DNA from 4 places in the Methylobacterium sp. Leaf94 genome. Region 3 is predicted to be linked to each of the others. Evidence: riboswitches for the same ligand, from Rfam matches in the RefSeq annotation. Region 3 holds a riboswitch; each other region holds the start of a gene.
The links. Region 3 has a riboswitch for cobalamin ahead of ASG63_RS22720 (TonB-dependent siderophore receptor). Riboswitches for the same ligand answer to the same signal wherever they lie in the genome.
Positions count from the first base shown of each region.

Region 1 (3,200 bases), on a different contig from region 3:
CGGCGGCCACGGCCGGGCCGTCGATGACCGCGACCACGCCGTCCACCGTCACCCGCGAGCGGATCGCCGGCCACTGGAAGGCCTGGACCAGGGGTTTGGGCAGGGCGAGGCCCGAGGTCTCGATCAGGATGTGCTCGGGCGGATCGGCCCGGTCGAGGAGCTTGTTCAGAGCCGGCACGAAATCGTCGGCCACGGTGCAGCAGATGCAGCCGTTGGCGAGCTCGACGATGTCCTCGTCGCCGCAGCCCTCGATGCCGCAGGCGGCCAGGAACGAGCCGTCGAAGCCGATGTCGCCGAACTCGTTGACGATGATGGCGAGGCGCCGGCCGTTCGCGTTCTCCACGAGGTGGCGCACCAGGGTGGTCTTGCCGGCCCCGAGGAAGCCCGTGACGATGGTGCAGGGGATCTTGGCGACGAGGGTCATTCGGCGGCGTCCGGAAGGGGGGGCGCCGCGACGGGCGGCGGGAATGGGGGAAGGCGGGCGACGACGCCCTTGCGGAATTCCTGCGGCCGGGCCTTCCACGGCACGATGCCGTCCGGCGTCTCGGCATAGAGCGCCACGCCGTCCAGGATGGTGCCGGCCGACGCGACCGGGTCGAGATCGCCGTAGACGTAGGTCCAGCGGCCTTGCGAGGCCACCGCCACCGTGCAGGGGCGCTTGCAAACCGAGAGGCATTCGACGCTCTCGACCGTGATGCCCGGGTGGCCGCCGGCGCTCACGGCGTCCTGAAGCGCGGCGAGCAGGCGGGCGCCCGCCCGCGGCTCCGAGGCGTCGCCGGCCGTCCGGCAGGTGGCGCAGACGTAGAGGGTGACGGCGGCGTGGTCCGTGTCAGGCCGCGGGTCGGGCATGTGGTCAGGCATGGGTCGGCCGCGCGTGGGTCGGCCGGGTCTTGCCGAACAGCCCCCAGGCCCAGCCATAGGCCAACCCGATCACCGCCCAGAACACGAAGGCGATGCCCAGCGAGCGCGCCGCGAACTGCGCGGCGTAGGAGGCCGGCAGGTTCGAGGCGGCGTGGCTCGCCTCCGGCGCACCCGCGAGATGGGGCGCGACGAGGAGCACAATGCCGCCCGCGATGGTGATCGGCGCCCGCCGGATCGCGATGAGGTAGAGCCCCATGGCGGTGGCCGCGGCGGTCATCACCCACCAGAACTGGCGGTCGGCCAGCGGCGCGGCCTCCATCCCGGGGAGTTCCGGCGCGAGGCCGAGGGCGGGGGCCAGCGCCACCGCGAGGAAGCCGCCGATGGCGAAGCGCAGGCCGGTCTCGGGGCTGGGCTCGCGGTTGCAGGCCAGGAGCACGGCACCGAGCAGGAACGCGTAGCCGACGCCGCCCACCAGGGTGGCGAGCGCGGTGAAGGCCATGCGCGGCAGGCCGGGGCCGGGCTGCCAGTCGGGCGCGACCTCGCCGCCCGCCACCGAGGGATCCTTGGTGCCGTGATCGTGACCGCCATGGACGCGGACGATCAGCGAGGCGGGGGTCGGCCGAACGGGGGCGGCGGAGGCCTGCGTCTCGTAGCGCTCGGCCGCGATGATGAGCGGCGAGGTGAGCGCGAGCTGCAGGCCCGTCGCGACGACGGCCGCGAGGAAGCCGGCGACCAGGGCCGCCGACACGAGCCGGATGATCATGGGATTGTCTGCCTTAAGCGGAGACGCTCAGTGGCAGGGGAAGTTCTGGCTGTGGCGGAAGTCGTGCGCCGCGTTGTGCAGCGCCATGGCGGGGGCGAAGCCCGCCATGAACACGAGGCCGAGGCCGAGGAAGGCGGCCACGAGCACGGCGCCGAGGCGCTCGTTGGTGCGGGTGCCGGTCAGGACGAGGGTGTTGGTCGACATCGGGTTCATCTCCTGGCCGCCCCGCCGGCGGCCGTCAAGCATCGAGCGGGAGGACGGCAGGTCTCCTGGCTCGCGGGTCGCTGGTCCTGCCGCCTTCCCGGATCGCTCCAGTGGCTGATGGCAGTCCCGTCTCCGCTCACAGTTGCGGGGGCAGCTGCGGTTTCGAGGTCGCCCCCTCACCGCATTCCCTTTTCACCCCGTCGCCGGGGCACCGTCCGATCCACGCTTCTACGCGGTTGCCGATCCGCTGACAACGCGGCCCGGATCGGATTCCCGCCTTTGACCCGGGACCTCGATTTCGGGCACAGCAGGCCGCATGCCGCATCCTCCACCCAGACTGACCCTCGTGCTCGGCGGCGCGCGCTCCGGCAAGAGCGCCCATGCCGAGGGGCTGATCGAGGCGCAGCCTCGGCCCTGGCTCTACCTCGCCACCGCCCAGGCCTGGGACGACGAGATGCGCGAGCGCATCGCGCTCCACCGCGCCCGCCGCCCGGACGGCTGGATCACGCAGGACGTGCCGCTCGCCCTGCCCGAGGCGGTCGCCGCCGCGACCGGGCCGGTGCTGGTCGATTGCCTCACCCTCTGGCTCACCAACCTGATCCTGGCGGAGGCCGACGTGGACGCCGCCACCGCCGCGCTGCTCGCGGCCTGCACGGCGGCCCCCGGCCCGGTGGTCCTGGTGGGCAACGAGGTCGGCCTCGGGATCGTGCCGGACAACGCGCTGGCCCGCCGTTTCCGCGATGCGGCGGGGCGCCTGCACCAGCGCCTCGCGGCCCAGGCGGACCGCGTCGTCCTCACGGTGGCGGGCCTGCCCCTGGTCGTGAAACCCCAACCCGGAGCCACCCCATGACCGACGCCGACCGCCATCGCGAAAAGATGGAGAAGCGCAAGGCCGTCCAGGATGCCGAGGTGGCGGAGAAGACGATCGAGAAGGGGCTCCTCATCGTCAACACCGGGCCCGGGAAGGGCAAGACCACGGCGGCCCTCGGGCTGATCCTGCGGGCGCTGGGCCACGGCTGGCGCGTCGGCGTGGTGCAGTTCATCAAGGGCGCCTGGGACACCGGCGAGAAGCACGCCCTCACGGCCTTCGGCGACCGGATCGACTGGCACACCCTCGGCGAGGGCTTCACCTGGGAAACCCAGGACAAGGCTCGCGACATCGCCGCCGCCGAGCACGCCTGGGCCAAGGCCCTTGACCTTATGGCCGATCCGACGATCCGCCTCGTGGTGCTGGACGAGCTCAACATCGCCCTGCGCTACGACTACTTGGATCTCGAGGCCGTGGTGGCGGCCTTCCGGGCGCGCCGACCGGACCTCCACGTCGTGGTCACCGGCCGCAACGCCAAGCCGGCCCTGATCGAGGCCGCCGACC
Region 1 covers NZ_LMRM01000012.1:156,340-159,539, forward strand. Annotated here, with positions in the region: gene cobW (cobalamin biosynthesis protein CobW) at 1-424, opposite strand, end outside; gene ASG63_RS09140 (DUF1636 family protein) at 421-861, opposite strand; gene ASG63_RS09145 (CbtA family protein) at 854-1,624, opposite strand; gene ASG63_RS09150 (CbtB domain-containing protein) at 1,652-1,828, opposite strand; cobalamin riboswitch at 1,867-2,059, opposite strand; gene cobU (bifunctional adenosylcobinamide kinase/adenosylcobinamide-phosphate guanylyltransferase) at 2,145-2,678, shown strand; gene cobO (cob(I)yrinic acid a,c-diamide adenosyltransferase) at 2,675-3,200, shown strand, end outside.
Region 1: it holds a riboswitch for cobalamin, as region 3 does, so the genes downstream of both, ASG63_RS09150 (CbtB domain-containing protein) here and ASG63_RS22720 (TonB-dependent siderophore receptor) in region 3, are expected to answer to the same signal.

Region 2 (3,200 bases), on a different contig from region 3:
GCGATCTGGAAGAAGAAGTCCGCCGGATCGGTGGTGAGCACGTTCTCCTTCTCGATGTGGAAGGCGGCGGCCGTCACGCTGAGGCCGTCGAACAGGTCGAGCTTGGCCCCGACCTCGTACGCGAACCCGGTCTCGGGCGCGAAGGGCCGGGAGGCGCTGTCGAAGCCGGTGTTGGGGCGGAACGAGGCGGCGACGTTGCCGTAGAGCGCCAGGAACGACAGCGGCTGGTAGACGAGCCCGGCCCGCGGCGAGAAGCCGGTACGGTCCTGTTCGGTCCGTTCGTTCGCGACCTTGTCGCGGAAGGTCTGGTTGTAGAAGTCGGTGCGGTTGCCCAGCAGCAGCTTCCATTCCGGGCTCAGGGCGATCTGGTCCTGGAGGTAGACCGCCGTGTTGCCGACGTTCTCGCTTGCGCTGTAGCGGCGCGTGAACGGGGGCTTGGCCTGCCCGTAGACCGGGTTGAACAGGTCGATGGCGAAGGGGTCGAGGCGCGGGGTCGAGCGCAGGAGGTTCTCGGTGCTGTTGTAGCGCTCGTGCTCCAGGCCGAGCAGCAAGGTGTGGGCGATGGGCCCGGTCTCGAAGCGCCCGACGAGTTCGGCTTGCCCGATGGCGACGCCCCAGGTGAAGTCGTGCTGGCGGAACTCGCGCAGCAGCGTGCGGCCGTCGTCGAGGATCCCGGTCGTGCCGGTCTGCAGGCCGGTGAGGCTTCCGGTGTTAAGGTGGGTGGCGACGCGCAAATGCCAGTCGGTGTTGAAGGCGTGCTCCAACCGCACCTGCAGCAGCGCGCTCTCGGATACGGAATCGTCGCCCGGCTCGCCGAAGAAGCGCGAGCGCGGGACGAGGCCGAGGCGGTTGTTCACCGCCACCGTACCGCGGTCGAAGGTCTGGCGGTTGCGCAGGTACTGCGCCTCGAACGTGATCTTGGTGTCGGGGGTGACCTGCCAGCTCACCACCGGCGCGAGCAGCACCCGATCTCCGTCGACGAAATCTCGAAAGCTGTCCTGGCGGGCGAGCGCGCCGTTGAAGCGGTAGAGGACGCTGCCGTCCTCGCTCAGCGCCCCGCCGGCATCGACCGTGGTGCGTGCGTTGCCGAAGCTGCCGAACAGAGTGCCCATCTCGACGAAGGGTCGCGCTACGGGCTGCTTGGTGAGGATATTCACGGTCCCGCCCGGATCGCTGCGGCCATAGAGGGCGCCGGCCGGGCCCTTCAGGACCTCGATGGACTGGACGTTTTGGGTGTCGGGGGCGCCGTTGTAGCCGCGGGCGATGTTGAACCCATTCTGGAAGATATCCTGGGTTGCGAAGCCGCGGACGGAGTAGAGGGCGAGGTTCTGGGCGCCGAAGTCGTTCTGCTTGCCGACCCCGGGTACGTAGTCGAGGGCGCGCTCGACCCGGGTCGCGGCGGTGTCGACCAGGACCTCCCGGGGCACCACGTCGACCTGCTGCGGCAGGTCGCGGCGCGGCGTCACCGTCTTGGAGCCGCTGTAGAGCTCGGGCACCCGGTAGGTCGGCATGGCGGTAAGGGTACCCTCGACCGAAAGCGCGTCGAGCACCACGGCGGTCTCGCCCGAGGGCGCCCCCTGGGCGGCGACGGCGGTGGGGATCGCGCAGGACAGGGCCAGCACGGACATCAGCGGGATGGACGGTGAACGGGACACGTTGATGGGCCTCGGGCGACGGCAGTGGCACGTCACCGCGAACGAGGCCGAACCACGCGCAGCGCGCATGCTTCCGCACCCGCCGGGGCACCCCGCCCAGCGTGTCTCGCGTGTGACCACGACTGACGGCAGGTCTCCTGGCTCGCGGGTCATCGCCCTTCACCGTCTTCCCGAGCGAGGCCGCTCAGTGACGTCGGTGGCGAAGGGCTCGCCGCTTACAGTTGCGGGGGCAGCCGCGGCGTTGGGGCTACCCCCGCACCGCGTTCCCTTTTGATCCTCCGGGGAGGAACCGTCACAGCCGAGGTACCATGCCGACGCCCATGCCCGTCAACGGACCAAGTGCAATGCACGAGGGGTTATGCCCTGCCGGCAACACTTGGGAACACGGATCGCTCGCTGCGTCCGTCAGGTCAGGACCTCGACCTGCTGCGGCGACAAGCTACGCCACCAAGCGTCCGGGGATTGGAAAACCTCGTAGGTGAACCGGAGGACCTCATCCGGCTGGCGATGCGACGGGTCCACCCGACCACGCTCCGCGTTGCGGACTTTCAGAACCTCCCACGGCACGTCGAACACTTTCCACTCCACGGTGAGCCCGTGTCGGGCGACGATCCCAAGCTCGCGCTCGAACACGGGTCTGATGAGATGTGTGTCCGCCATCACCACGCTGAAGCCGCTCGTCAGGGCGGCATCCAGGGCCGCTTCCTTGACCCGGTGCAGGAGGTCCCGGGCCGCATCGTCATGTGAGCCCTGCCTGAGTTCCCAGTAGACCTGCCGGTGCGGCGGCCAGAGGGTCTGACGGAAGTCGTCGAGGGTGAGGTGGACCCAGCCGTCGAGCGGATCGAAGCGGCGGGCGTAGGTCGTCTTCCCCGCGCCCGGGCAGCCGATTAGGCCGATTACCCTCTGGGGCGTACCCCACCGATTCCTGCCGGGCACCGTCCGGGTCACGGTCAGGCCGCCGCCTCTGCATCCTCGTCGTCGCCTGCCGTGGCCTCGATGATCTCGCCCCGCAGGTAACGTGCCTGGGCCTCGGCGACCCGGCGTGCGCCCTGGGCGTGGCGGGTCGACACCGTGCCGCCGGGCGCCTCGGGCCCGCCGCGCTTGATGGCCACGAGTTCCGGATCACCCCAATGGTCGAGCATCGCCTGGAACGCTTCGTAGCGGCCGGTATCGAAGGTGATGCGGTCGCCCATCATGTCCTTGTAGGGGTGGGCCGGGTGCAGGCCTCCGCAGGGGACCCAGCCCGCCGGGATCGGCGTCGTGGCGGCATGGGTCCGACCGCTGCGCAGGAGCTTCGGCAGTACGTGCGTGTGCGGACCTTCAGGACTGGTACCGCCAGCCCCGGGGATCGGGGCATAGACCTCGACGCGCCCGGCCCGCGCCAGGAATACCCGGTGCGGGCTCATGGCGACGAGATGCGGCCCGATGGGGTTTGCGTGGTCGAATAGCGGCATGCCGACGCCGGCCCGCAGCCGCTCGACGGCCTCCGGATCGCGTACCCGCACGCAGGCATCCACGGCGAGAAGGCCGAGGCCGAGGTCGAAC
Region 2 covers NZ_LMRM01000008.1:151,351-154,550, forward strand. Annotated here, with positions in the region: gene ASG63_RS06825 (TonB-dependent siderophore receptor) at 1-1,655, opposite strand, end outside; cobalamin riboswitch at 1,766-1,964, opposite strand; gene ASG63_RS06830 (AAA family ATPase) at 2,061-2,591, opposite strand; gene ASG63_RS06835 (DUF6925 family protein) at 2,606-3,200, opposite strand, start outside.
Region 2: it holds a riboswitch for cobalamin, as region 3 does, so the genes downstream of both, ASG63_RS06825 (TonB-dependent siderophore receptor) here and ASG63_RS22720 (TonB-dependent siderophore receptor) in region 3, are expected to answer to the same signal.

Region 3 (3,200 bases):
AGCTTCCGGGCATGCTGGATCCACGACTTACGCGCAGCCCCCTCGAACATGCGCGTGACTTTGTCGATGCCGATGATAGGCCGAGGAAAGGCGAGAACCTTTCCGCCTCCGTCCGAGTGCACGATAATGGAGTCGGCCAGCATGGTGCGGAGCGCCGCGATCTCGCCCGAGGACACCGCCTCGAAGAAAGCCTTGGCGATACGTACACCCTCTTCCGGCTCGACAGGGAAGCGCGGGCGTGCGGACTGCACGTGCTTCCTGGCTCGCGCGGCGAGCTGACGGACCGCCGGTGGTTCACGCCGGAGGGTGACCGCGATTTCCGCGAGCGGGACTGCGAAGACGTCGTGCAGGAGGAACGCGGCCCGCTCCAGCGGCGAAAGCCTTTCCAAGGCGAGCATCAGTGTAAGCGTCAGGTCGTCGCCCGGGGCTTCGTCCGGGACCAGGGCAACGGGTTCAGGTAACCAGGTTCCGAAATAGGTCTCACGCCGCACTCGGGCGGACTTCATGACGTCCAGGCAGAGCCGCGTCACTGTCCGCGAGAGGAAGGCACCGGCCGAGGCGACCTCGGCGTGGTCGACGTGCCGCCAGCGCAGCCATGCGTCCTGTACGACGTCCTCGGCTTCGCCGAGCGACCCGAGCATACGATAGGCGAGCCGGATGAGCCGCGACCGTTCCTGCTCGAAGACGCGGGTCGGATCATCAATGGTCGGCATGGCGGAACGACCAGACGCTGAGGGCAACAGCAATAAGCGCAGGAAGTGTCACCGCGGGGAAGTCTCGGGGCAGCGCCTCCGGCCCGCAGATGCCCACTGCAACTTCCCAGAAGTGGAACAGCGCATGGCCAGAGAGCCAGATCGCACCCATGCTCCAGAGCAGGACACGCGATCCGGGTCTCACGGCCCCGTACACGAAACCCAACCCGATCAGCACGAAGATCAGGCCGATATCGCGCAGGAAGTGCTGATTGAAGGGGCCTGTTGTCGTCACGCCCGGCACCGCGAAGTACCATGCCTCGGGTGAGGTGAGCATGAAGATGCCGTTTCCGGCCAGTCCTGCGCCGAGGATGCCGGCGAGTACCGGAATCGTCTTGATCATCGAGCTCTCCCACGTGATTGGTTCACGTGAGTGACGATGCACTGCCGTCTGATGTGACATGGGGTGCAAGTTTCCGAGGGGCACCTTTCGGAACCTCGGCCTTGCACCATCCATGTCACTAGACACCTGCTGCCTGCCCCGATGTTCGAGCGTGGCGATGAAGCACTCGATCAAGCCATGACACGGAGCCCAGGGACGCCTCGACCGCGGCGATATCTATCGACGAACGACCGCTTTCGAGATGCTCAGGCGTGGGCATCAATGGCGACATCGGGTCGGGTCCTGACGGTCCGCTGTATGACCGGGTTGTGTGGAATGCGGTCCGGCTGCTTTCGATCGGAAGATGTCCTTAAGTGGCCTATCGTGGAGGCCATCGGGCATCGGACAGTTGCAGCACCAGGCACAGGCTGCCTAACCTCTCACCCCAGATGGACCACAGCCTCCGCTCCTGAACACCGCAGACAGCCCCAAACCATCTGAAGACGCACAACCATCCAGAACCATACCGATGCAATGTTACAATGTTGCGGAAAATGGCGTCCCCTCGATTGACTATGCGGCGGCGCCCAGCGAATGTCTGACCGTCAAGGTTCCTGCGGGTCGTCGGTTCGCGGGCTAAGAGGGAATTCGGGGTGCTCGCAGGAGTGCTTCCGAAGCTGCCCCCGCAACTGTCAGCGGCGAGCCCTTTCCGATCATGGTCACTGGTGCGTTGCACCGGGAAGGCCGAGGCGAGGGCAACGACCCGCGAGCCAGGAGACCTGCCTTGCACCACGATACGTCTCTCGGGCGGGGTGTCCCGGCGGAGCGCATGAGCGGGCTCGGCTGCTGACGCGGCCGATCCCGTGAGGGCACCCGCTCGGCCGCCGCTCGACAACCTTGAGCGCACCGGTGCCCCTTCGTCCCAACCTGCCGACCTCGAAGGCCCCGATCCTGAACCTGCCCGTTCCGGCGAAGCGTCGTCGGATGTCGAGGCGTCGAGGATCGCACTACGCGCTCGCCGCAATCCTCTCGGCGGGGGCGCCTGCCTTGGAGGCTCGGGCGCAGGAGGCCGTCACGCTGGAGGAACTCTCCGTAGAGGGAGCTGGCGGGAGTGCCCCAGTCGTCGTTGGTGCTGGCCCCAACCCGGGGATAGGCCTAATCGGTCCGACCCCGGGCTACCGGGCCGACCGGGCGGTGAGCAGCACGAAGACCGACACGCCTCAGCGCGACGTGCCCCAGGTCGTTACCGTGGCGCCGCGCGAGGTCATCACGGATCTCGCCGCCACCCGGGTCGACCGAGTCTTCAACTACACGCCCGGCGTCGCCCAGCAGAACAATTTCGGCGGCCTGACGGTGTTCAGCTACGCCATCCGCGGCACGACCACCTCGGAACTTTACCGCAACGGCTTCCCGATCAACCGTGGTTCGCCGCCGCCGCCCGATACCCAAAACGTGGAGCGCATCGAGGTGCTCAAGGGTCCCGGCGGCGGCCTGTTCGGGCGCAGCGACCCGGGCGGCCTCGTCAACTTCGTCACCAAGCAGGCGACCGCCGAACGCTTCGTCGAGATGGGCGGCCTGTGGGGCTCGTTCGAGCAGTTCCGCGGCACAGTCGATGCCGGCGGCGCCCTGAACGAGGATAGCACGCTGCTATACCGCTTCAACTTCGCGGGCGGCCGCCAGAACAGCTTTCGCGATTTCGTGGATGGCGACCGACTCCTCGTCGCGCCCGTGGTGAGCTGGCAGGTCACGCCGGACACGAAGGTCACCGTCGAGACCGAGATTCTGCGCAACCGCATCGTGGTCGACCGGGGCGTGATCGCGATCAACAAGCAGCTCGGATTCCTGCCGATCTCCCGCTTCCTCGGTGAGCCCGGGCAGAGCACGTACCAGAGCTCGGACACGATGCAGGTCCGGGTGGAGCACCGCTTCGACGCCGACTGGCAGATGCGGCTGGCCACCCACTTCAACACCGGCTCGCTGGTCGGGGAATCGGCAGAGGTGCGTGGCCTCGCCGCCGACAACCGCACGGTTCTGCGCGACCGGAATTTTCGCGATTACCGCTGGGATACCGCCATCGGCCAGGCCGAGGTGGTGGGGCGCTTCGCCACCGGCGATCTGAGCCATAC
Region 3 covers NZ_LMRM01000064.1:16,450-19,649, reverse strand. Annotated here, with positions in the region: gene sigJ (RNA polymerase sigma factor SigJ) at 1-713, opposite strand, end outside; gene ASG63_RS22725 (hypothetical protein) at 700-1,095, opposite strand; cobalamin riboswitch at 1,666-1,875, shown strand; gene ASG63_RS22720 (TonB-dependent siderophore receptor) at 2,059-3,200, shown strand, end outside.

Region 4 (3,200 bases), on a different contig from region 3:
TAGTGCCGGGCGAAGAGCTGGTAGACGTAGGCGGCTTCGTTCGAGGCGCGGCCCGAGGTGTAGAACTCGGCCTGGTCCGGGTGGTCGAGCCCGCGCAGGGTGGCGCCGATTTCCGCGAAGGCGGCGTCCCAGGTCGTGGCGACGTAGCGGTCGCTGGCCGCGTCGTAGCGCATCGGATGCGTCAGGCGGCCCTCGCCCTCCAGGGCGTAGTCGGTCCAGCCGCGCAGCGCGCTCACGGTGTGCTTGGCGAAGAACTTCGGCGGCGTGCGCTTGTCGGTGGCCTCCCAGGACACCGCCTTCACGCCGTTCTCGCAGAACTCGAACGAGGACCCGTGCGCCGGATCGCCCCAGGCGCAGCCGGGGCAGTCGAAGCCGTCGGGCTGGTTGGCCTTCAGCATGGCGCGCGCACCCGACAGGGGCGCTCGGCTTCCCAGCAGGTGCTTGCCGCAACTTTTCAGGGCCCCCCAGCCGCCAGCCGCGGAGGAGCGCTTCGGGGTCGCGACCGGATGATCCATGACGGGGTCCTGAGGGGCAGGGCTCGCATGGCCGACGATCGGCCGCGAAGCGGAGCAGTCTCGCCCCAGCGATATCGCGATGCACAGCGCGCGCTCAATCGCGCGAAAACGCAGGCCAGTCATGCCGTTAGGGGTCCCATGCGTTTTTTGCAGAGCCGATGAAGACCGGGTTAAAACCGTTCCAGGCCGCAATGCGGAAAATCGGGACCCTCCTCTTCGGCCCCGGTCCCTGGCGGAGGGCGGGTCGATCGCCTAACCCTCGGGCCGGATCGGCCGCTGGAAAGCGGGGAAGACGGGAGCGTGGGAGATGCGGACGCCGGTGAGGATCTTCGCGGCGGCGGCCGTCGGCCTCGCGGTCGGCCTCGCGGTGATGGCGCATGACCGGCAGGTGGGCGCCGAATGGGCCGTGTCGGCCGAGCAGATCGCCGACGCGCAGGCCTACGGCAAGCCCGGCGTGGAGCTTCCGCCGGGCCACATGGTGACCGCGCCCCAGCGCAGCGAGGGCGCGGAGCGCCTTCCCCTGAAATGGATCCTCCTCGGCCTCGCGGCCGGTGGCGCGGTCCTGGCCGGCACGGGCCACCGGCGCGCGCCGGCGCGGAAACCGGATGACCGACCCTGACGCCCGACGCCTGTCGCCTGCCGGGCACACCGGCCCGAAAACCCCGCGCGGCCATTGACGCCGTCACCGCGTGTCGGGCTTCCTGGCGTCGGACGGTTCCTCCCCGGAGGATCAAAAGGGAACGCGGTGAGGAGTTTTGCTCCAACGCCGCGGCTGCCCCCGCAACTGTAAGCGGCGAGTTCCTCATCAGCACGTCACTGGGTGTCTCGACATCTGGGAAGACGATGAGAGGGCGGTGACCCGCGAGCCAGGAGACCTGCCGTCAGTCGTGGTCACACGCGAAACGCATCGGGCGGGGTGTCCTGGTGGGTGTCGGGGCGGATGCCGTGCGGCATCCGGGCCGGCCTCGTTCGCGGTGACGTGCCACAGACGTCGCCCGAGGTCCCATGTCGTCCTCCCGTTTTCGCTCGTTTCCCCGTTCACGGCCCACCGCCCGATCCTGGCTCCTCGGCGCCTGCGCCGGTTTCCTGCCCTACGGCGCCGGGATTCCGGACGCGTTCGCCGAGACTGCGCAGGCGGACCTCGCCGAATTGTCCGTGACCGCCGAGGCCCCGGCCAGCGGTGGCCGCGGGCCGGCCGCCCATGCGGGATTCGTCGGCGGCGTCACCGGCATCGGCGGCGGCCTCCGCAGCGTCGATGCGGCGAGCGCCGGCGTGATCTCGGGGGCGGCACTCAACGGCCGGCCGATCACCCGGCCCGGCGAGGCGCTCGAGAGCGTGCCCGGCCTCATCGTCACCCAGCATTCCGGGGAGGGGAAGGCCAACCAGTTCTTCCTGCGCGGGTTCAACCTCGACCACGGCACCGACATCGCGCTTCACGTGGACGGCATGCCGGTGAACATGCGCACCCACGCCCACGGCCAGGGCTATGCCGACCTGAATTTCCTGATCCCGGAACTCGTCGGCGCGGTCGAATTCCACAAGGGACCCTACTTCGTCCGCGACGGCGACTTCGCCTCTGCCGGCTCGGTGCGGATCGACTATCTCGACACGGTCGCGCGCAACCTCGCGCTGACGTCGCTCGGCAGCTTCGGCTACAAGCGCGCCCTCAGCATCGCCTCCGCGCCCCTCGGCGAAGGCCACCTGCTCGTGGCCGGCGAGGCCCAGACCTATGACGGCCCCTGGGACGTGCCCGACCGCCTCGCCAAGCTGAACGCCGTCGTCCGCTACAGCCAGGGCACGGCCCTCGACGGCTTCGCGCTGACGGGCATGGCCTACTGGGCCAAGTGGAACGCCACCAACCAGATCCCGGAGCGCGCCGTGGCGGAGGGGATCATCGGCCGCTTCGGCTCCCTGAATCCCACGGACGGTGGCGACACCGGCCGCTTCTCCCTCTCAGGCCGCTGGAGCCGGACGAGCGACGCCGGCATCACCCGGGCGAGCGGCTACGTCATCCGCTACGGCATGAACCTGTTCAACGACTTCACCTACTTCCTCAACGATCCGGTGAACGGCGACCAGTTCCGCCAGCGCGACAGCCGGGTGCTCGGCGGCGGCGAGGTCAGCCACACCGTCGAGGGCACCCTGTTCGGCTTGGCCGTGGAGAACGAGATCGGCCTCCAGACCCGCACCGACGCCATCCGGGTCGGCCTGTTCAACACCACGGCGCGGCAAACCCGCTCGACCGTGCTCGATGACCGGGTGCTGGAGGCGAGCGCGGCCCTCTACGTCGAGAGCCGGATGCGCTGGACCGACTGGCTGCGCACCAGCGTCGGCGTGCGCGCCGACGGGTTCTCCGCCGATGTCCGCTCGGACACGCCGGCCAATTCCGGCACGGCCCGGGACGGGATCGTCAACCCGAAGCTCGGCCTCGTGCTGGGACCCTGGTTCGACACCGAGGTGTTCGTGAACTACGGGGGCGGCTTCCACTCGAACGATGCCCGCGGCGTCACCGCCACGGTGGATCCGGCGAGCCCGCTCTTCAACATCAGCCGCTCGCCCTTCCTCGTGCCCTCGACGGGCTCGGAGATCGGCCTGCGCAACCGCAGCCTCGCCGGGCTGGAGACGGCGGTGACGCTGTTCCAGCTCGACTTCGCCTCCGAGAACCTGTTCCAGGGCGACAGCGGC
Region 4 covers NZ_LMRM01000002.1:37,694-40,893, forward strand. Annotated here, with positions in the region: gene ASG63_RS01955 (FdhF/YdeP family oxidoreductase) at 1-515, opposite strand, end outside; gene ASG63_RS01960 (hypothetical protein) at 823-1,134, shown strand; cobalamin riboswitch at 1,211-1,412, shown strand; gene ASG63_RS01965 (TonB-dependent receptor) at 1,521-3,200, shown strand, end outside.
Region 4: it holds a riboswitch for cobalamin, as region 3 does, so the genes downstream of both, ASG63_RS01965 (TonB-dependent receptor) here and ASG63_RS22720 (TonB-dependent siderophore receptor) in region 3, are expected to answer to the same signal.